Regions from separate parts of the Streptomyces sp. 63XJN7_1_ISO-PGPR-S23-121 genome, predicted to be linked through region 1. Evidence: predicted binding sites of a transcription regulator. Region 1 holds the regulator's gene; the other holds the start of a gene.
What was found. Region 1 encodes HspR, which represses chaperone genes until heat shock. Its sites were predicted from a motif close to TTGAGNNNNNNNNNCTCAA; they were not measured.
Positions count from the first base shown of each region.

Region 1 (3,388 bases):
CCTGACCGGTGATCGGCGGCAGCTCGGTGACGCCCGCGGACTCCAGGGCCTTGATGATGCCGCCCGCCATGCCGTCGTTGGCGGAGTAGACGCCGGCGATGTTCTTCTTGCCGATCGCCTCGATCGCCTCGGCCATGTTCGCCTCGGCGTTCGCCGGCTTCCAGTCCTTGGTGTCGTAGGACTGGGCGATCGTCACCTTGCCGTTCAGCTCGGACATCGCACCGGCCTTGAACTGCTTGGCGTTCGGGTCGGTGGGCGAGCCGTTCATCATGACGATCCTGGCCGAGTTGTCACGGCCGCCGAGCGCCTCGACGAGGGAGCGTCCCTGGACCTCGCCGACCAGCTCGTTGTCGAAGGAGATGTAGGCGGTGATCGGTCCCTCGGCCAGCCGGTCGTAGGCGAAGACCGGGATGCCGGCGTCCTTGGCCTTCTGCACGCTCGGCGCGATGGCCTGCGCGTTCACGGCGTCCAGGACGATCGCGTCGACCTTGTCGTCGATCATCTTCTGCATCTGCGTGGCCTGTTTGTTCTCGTCCGCCCCGGCGTTGGCGTACTGGACCTTGCCCTCGTCCCGGGTCAGGGAGGCGAGCTTCTTCACGAAGTAGGGGTGGTCGAACTGCTCGTAGCGGGTGTTGTCCGTCTCCGGAAGCAGCAGGCCCACCGTGATGTCGTTGCCCTTGGAGGGGCTCGCGTCGTCGCTGCCGTCCGAGGCGTCCAGCACTCCGCAGCCGGCCAGCGAAACGGTCATCGTGGACGCTGCCACGGATATGGCGATACGACGGATGCAGGAGCTCACTTCTGGTGCCTTCCGGACGCGGGGGCCGCATTGCAACCCAGGTGACTGAAAAGCCAACGCGTCGGCGCCCCCAGCGTCAAGCGGAACCACTTAACGAGATGACAACACCACGCTGCGCAGCCGCTGTGGAGACGGAGCGGAATCGCCTCCCGCATCCCTTCACGTACCCGGCACGCGAGGCGCACGCGAAGGGGCCCGGAGGTTCGGGTGAACCTCCGGGCCCCTTCCGGGAAATCCGACGCGTCGTCAGTCCGGGGACTGCTGCTGCCGCTTGGGCCGCCACACCACCAGCGCACTGGTCTGCTGGACCTCCTGGTACGGCACCAGGTCACGGCGGTACGAGGCGTGCACCGCCGCCTCCCGCTGGCGCATCGCCGTGGCCGCGCCGTCCAGCGCGTCCGACAGCTCCGCTATGCGGGACTGGAGCGCGGCGACCTGGTTCTCCAGTTCGATGATGCGCTTGATTCCGGCCAGGTTGATGCCCTCGTCCTGCGACAACTGCTGCACCTGACGGAGCAGTTCGATGTCGCGGGCCGAGTAGCGCCGGCCGCGCCCGGCCGTGCGGTCGGGGGAGACCAGGCCGAGGCGGTCGTACTGGCGCAGTGTCTGCGGGTGGAGTCCGGAGAGCTGGGCCGCCACCGAGATGACGTAGACCGGGGTGTCCTCGGTCAGTTCATACGGATTGCGTCGACGACCGTCCATTCCCGTCAAGCTCCCTTCGCGGCCTGGAACAGCTCCTCCCGCGGATCCTCGTCCGCGGTCGCCTCGCGATACGCCTCGAGCGCGTCACGAGCCTTCCCCGTCAGATCCTTCGGGACACTCACCTCGACGGTGACCAGGAGGTCGCCGCGGGTGCCGTCCTTGCGGACCGCGCCCTTGCCCCGGGCCCGCATGGTGCGGCCGTTGGGCGTGCCCGCCGGCAGCTTCAGCGTGACGGGCGGTCCGCCCAGGGTCGGGACGCGGACCTCGCCGCCGAGCGCCGCCTCGGCGTAGGTGACCGGGACGGTGACGGTGAGGTTGTCGCCCTTGCGGCCGAAGACGCGGTGTTCCTTGACGTGCACCACCACGTACAGGTCGCCCGCGGGGCCGCCGCGCTCGCCCGGTGCGCCCTTGCCGCGCAGCCGGATGCGCTGCCCGTCCGACACCCCGGCCGGGATGCGGACCTGCATCGTCCGGGAGGACTTGGCGCGTCCGGAGCCCTTGCAGACCTCGCAGGGATTCTCCGCGATCAGGCCGCGGCCCTTGCAGTCCGGGCAGGGGTCGGTCAGCGAGAAGCCGCCGCCCGAGCCCCGGGCGACCTGCCCGGTGCCGACGCAGGTCGGGCACACGCGCGGCGTGCCGTTCTTGTCGCCGGTGCCCGAACAGGCCTTGCAGGGCTGCTGGCTGGACATCCGCAGCGGGACCGTCGCGCCCTCGATGGCCTCCGTGAAGCTGAGGGTGACCTCGGACTCGATGTCCTGGCCGCGCCGCGGCTGGGTCCGCGTGCCGGCGCCGGGACCACCGGTGCCGGTGCGGTTGAACAGGCCCCCGAAGACGTCGCCGAGACCGCCGCCGAAGCCGCCGGCCCCGCCGCCCTGGGCGCCGCCTCCGAAGAGGTCGCCCAGGTCGAAGTTGAAGGTTCCGCCGCCGCCCGCGCCCGGCCCCGGGCGGAAGCCGCCGTTGCCGAAGAGCGCGCGGGCGTCGTCGTACTCCTTGCGCTTCTTGGGGTCACCGAGGACGTCGTTCGCCTCGGAGATCTCCTTGAAGCGCTCCTCGGCCCGGGCGTTGCCCTTGTTGGCGTCCGGATGGAACTCGCGGGCGAGCTTCCGGTACGCCTTCTTGATCTCGGCCTCGGTGGCGTCCTTGGGGACGCCGAGGACCTTGTAGTAGTCCTTCTCGATGAAGTCCTTGGTGCTCATCCCCGACGTCCCTCCTCTCCTGCGTCCGCGTTCGTCGTGACGTCAGCCCTCCTCCGGGCCACCGTTCTCCTTGTCGTCGGCCGCCTCGGCCGGCTCCTCGGCCTTGACGGTCTGCGCACCCGGCTGCGGTTCGGCCACCGCCACCCGCGCGGGGCGGATGGTGCGCTCGCCGATCCGGTACCCGGGCTGCAGGATCGCCACGCAGGTCGTCTCGGTGACGTCCGGTGCGTAGGAGTGCATCAGGGCCTCGTGGATCGTCGGGTCGAAGGGCTCGCCCTCCTTGCCGAACTGCTGGAGGCCCATCTTGGCCACGACGGTCTCCAGCGACTCCGCGACGGACTTGAATCCGCCGACGAGTTCGCCGTGCTCCCGGGCGCGGCCGACGTCGTCGAGCACGGGGAGCAGCTCGGACAGGAGGTTCGCGATGGCGACCTCCTTGACCGCGATGCGGTCCCGCTCGACCCGACGGCGGTAGTTCTGGTACTCGGCCTGGAGGCGCTGGAGGTCCGCCGTGCGCTCACCGAGCGCCGTGCGTGCCTGATCCAGCTGGGCCACCAGGCCCGCGTTCTCACTCGCGTCCCCGGCCGGGGCCGCCTCCTCCTCGGAGGCGGCCTTCGGTTCGGCGGCGTCAGGCGTGGCGCCAGAGGGGACGTCGGGCTTCTCGTCGAAGCCCGGGGTCTCCTCCGTCACGCCG
Region 1 covers NZ_CM149653.1:162,467-165,854, reverse strand. Annotated here, with positions in the region: gene AC0VYN_RS00785 (sugar ABC transporter substrate-binding protein) at 1-796, opposite strand, end outside; gene AC0VYN_RS00780 (heat shock protein transcriptional repressor HspR) at 1,043-1,498, opposite strand; gene dnaJ (molecular chaperone DnaJ) at 1,504-2,694, opposite strand; gene grpE (nucleotide exchange factor GrpE) at 2,737-3,384, opposite strand; gene dnaK (molecular chaperone DnaK) at 3,381-3,388, opposite strand, start outside.

Region 2 (3,388 bases), 1.1 Mb from region 1:
CTCGGCCAGCAGTTGCTCCCGCGAGAGCACCGCGCGCGGGGTGTTCGCCAGGCACACGAGCAGGTCGAACTCGGTGGGCGTCAGGTGGACGTCCTCGCTGCGCACCCGCACCCGGCGCTGGGCGTGGTCGATCTCCAGTTCGCCGAGGCGCAGGATGCCGCTGCGCGGCGTCGAGGCGGCCACGACGGCCCGCTCCACCCGGCGCAGCAGCACGTGCACGCGTGCGGCCAGCTCGCGCATCGAGAACGGCTTGGTCATGTAGTCGTCGGCGCCCACGCCGAGGCCGACCAGCATGTCCGTCTCGTCGTCGCGCGCGGTGAGCATCAGCACCGGCACCGGCCGCTGGGCCTGCACGCGGCGGCAGACCTCCAGGCCGTCGAAGCCGGGCAGCATGATGTCGAGGATGAGCAGGTCGGGCTGCCAGGCTTCGGCCGTGTCCACGGCCGCCGGGCCGTCACTCGCCGTTTGCACCAGGAACCCCTCGGCACGCAGGCGGGTGGCGATGGCCTCCATGATCGTCTGGTCGTCCTCGACCACCAGCACCCGGCGCTGTGCGCCCTGGGTGGCCGTCGCCGTGCCGTTGTGGGAGGTCTGTGTCTGCTCCATCGCCCGCCCCTGAGGTGTGCTTTCCGGAATCCGTGGGGTGATCCCATGACTGCGCTTGACGCTTGAATGATCCGCGTCAGGTCAGCAGCGTACGGGGAGGTGCCGCGCCTTTGCTATCCAGGCCCGATGCCGAGGTGGACGACGTCCGGAACGCCCCGGGCAACGGGGATCTCTTCGGTACGCACCTGCTGGAACCCGGCATTACGCAAGGTTTCTTCGAATTCCGGGGAGGGCTGGGCGGACCATACGGCGAGCACCCCGCCGGGTCTCAACACCCGTGCGCAGCCCGCCAGTCCGCCTGGTGAGTACAGCCCGTCGTTGCCCTCGGTGACGGTCCAGTCGGGGCCGTTGTCGATGTCGAGGCAGAGCGCGTCGTACGTGTCGGAAGTCTCATTGACGTAACCCACCAGGTCCGCCTCGACGATCGCCGTGCGCGGATCGGCCAGGGCCGTCGCCGACACCTCGGCCAGCGGTCCGGTGCGGTGCCAGTCGATGACGGCACGCTCGCGTTCGACGACCGCGATCCGGCCCCAGCGGGGGTCGGCGGCCGCGTGCACCAGTGAGAAGCCGACGCCGAGCCCGCCGATGAGGACGTGCGGTGCCGCCCGGCCGTCGAGCGCCTCGGCCGCCGCGTCCACGAGCCGGCGCTCCGAGCGCCCGTCGGAGGTGTCCATCAGGAAGCAGCCGTTCGCGATGATCTGCAGCAGCGCCCCGTGGCGGCGCAGGACGACCTCGCCGTACGGGCCCTCGCGACGGTCCAGAACTTCCGGGGTGTCGTGGGAGTCGTAAGAGGTGATGGGCATCGGCCCATCCTGGCATCACCGACCGGGGAATGACCGGTGCTCCGGGCGTGCTGAGGGGGCGTGAGGACGACTCGCGACGGGCGGCGTCCCTTGATCGCTCACAGCGAACAGCCCCCTGGGAACAATCGGCGGCTCCCGAGCATTGAGTCGGCATAACTCAACTTGACTGCCGAAGGGGAGATCATGGCTGCTGAGTCCGCTGCCTTCACACCGCTCACCCTGCCCGTGCTGCCGCTCGACGACGAGGTCGTGCTGCCGGGGATGGTCGTCCCCCTGGACCTGAGCGACTCCGACGTACGGGCCGCGGTGGAGGCCGCGCAGGCCGCCGCCAGGGACGAACCGGGCAAGCCCCGGGTCCTGCTGGTCCCGCGCATCGACGGCACCTACGCGAAGACCGGCGTCCTCGGCACGGTCGAGCAGGTCGGCCGCCTCGCCGACGGAGACCCGGGCGCGCTGATCCGCGGCCGGAGCCGGGTGAGCATCGGCGCCGGCACCACCGGCCCCGGCGCCGCGCTGTGGGTCGAGGGCACCCGTAGCGACGAGAGCGTGCCCGACCCGCTGCCCGGCCAGGTCGCCGAACTCGTCAAGGAGTACAAGGCCCTCGCCACCGCATGGCTGCGCAAGCGCGGCGCCTGGCAGGTCGTGGACCGGGTCCAGGCCATCGAGGACGTCTCCGCGCTCGCCGACAACTCCGGCTACTCGCCCTTCCTCACCACCGAGCAGAAGGTCGAGCTGCTGGAGACCACCGACCCGGTCGCCCGGCTGAAGCTCGCCACCCGGCAGCTGCGGGACCACCTCGCCGAGCAGGACGTGGCCGAGACGATCGCCAAGGACGTCCAGGAGGGCGTCGACAAGCAGCAGCGCGAGTTCCTGCTGCGCCGCCAGCTCGAAGCCGTCCGCAAGGAGCTGCGCGAGCTGAACGGGGAGCAGGAGGGTGAGGAGTCCGACGACTACCGCGCCCGCGTCGAGGCCGCCGACCTGCCGGAGAAGGTCCGCGAGGCCGCGCTGAAGGAGGTCGACAAGCTGGAGCGGTCCTCCGACCAGTCGCCCGAGGGCTCGTGGATCCGCACCTGGCTGGACACCGTCCTCGAGCTGCCGTGGAACGAGCGCACCGAGGACGCCTACGACATCCAGGGCGCCCAGGCCGTCCTGGACGCCGAGCACGCGGGCCTGCAGGACGTGAAGGAGCGGATCACCGAGTACCTGGCCGTGCGCAAGCGCCGCAGCGACCGCGGCCTCGGTGTCGTCGGCGGCCGGCGCGGCGGTGCCGTCCTGGCGCTGGTGGGCCCGCCCGGCGTGGGCAAGACGTCGCTCGGCGAGTCCGTCGCCCACGCGATGGGCCGCAAGTTCGTCCGCGTCGCCCTCGGCGGCGTCCGCGACGAGGCCGAGATCCGCGGCCACCGGCGCACGTACGTCGGGGCGCTGCCCGGCCGGATCGTGCGGGCGGTCAAGGAGGCCGGGTCCATGAACCCGGTCGTGCTCCTGGACGAGATCGACAAGGTGGGTTCCGACTTCCGGGGCGATCCGGCCGCGGCGCTGCTGGAGGTCCTCGACCCGGCCCAGAACCACACCTTCCGGGACCACTACCTGGAGGTCGAGCTCGACCTGTCCGACGTCGTCTTCCTCGCCACCGCCAACGTCCTGGAGGCCATCCCCGAGGCCCTGCTCGACCGCATGGAGCTGGTCCGCCTCGACGGGTACACCGAGGACGAGAAGGTCGTCATCGCCCGGGACCACCTGCTCCCGCGCCAGCTGGAGCGGGCCGGTCTGGACAAGGACGAGGTCACGATCGACGAGGGCGCGCTGCGCAGGCTGGCCGGCGAGTACACCCGCGAGGCGGGCGTGCGCACCCTGGAGCGGTCGATCGCGCGGCTGCTGCGCAAGGTGGCGGCCCAGCACGAGCTGGGGGAGCGGGAGCTGCCGTTCACCGTCGGCGACGGCGACCTGCGCGACCTCATCGGCCGGCCGCACCACGTGCC
Region 2 covers NZ_CM149653.1:1,266,622-1,270,009, forward strand. Annotated here, with positions in the region: gene AC0VYN_RS05920 (response regulator transcription factor) at 1-606, opposite strand, end outside; gene AC0VYN_RS05925 (spermine/spermidine synthase domain-containing protein) at 720-1,409, opposite strand; gene lon (endopeptidase La) at 1,593-3,388, shown strand, end outside.
Region 2: a site for HspR is predicted at 1,552-1,570, ahead of lon (endopeptidase La). Genes of this name have one in related genera too.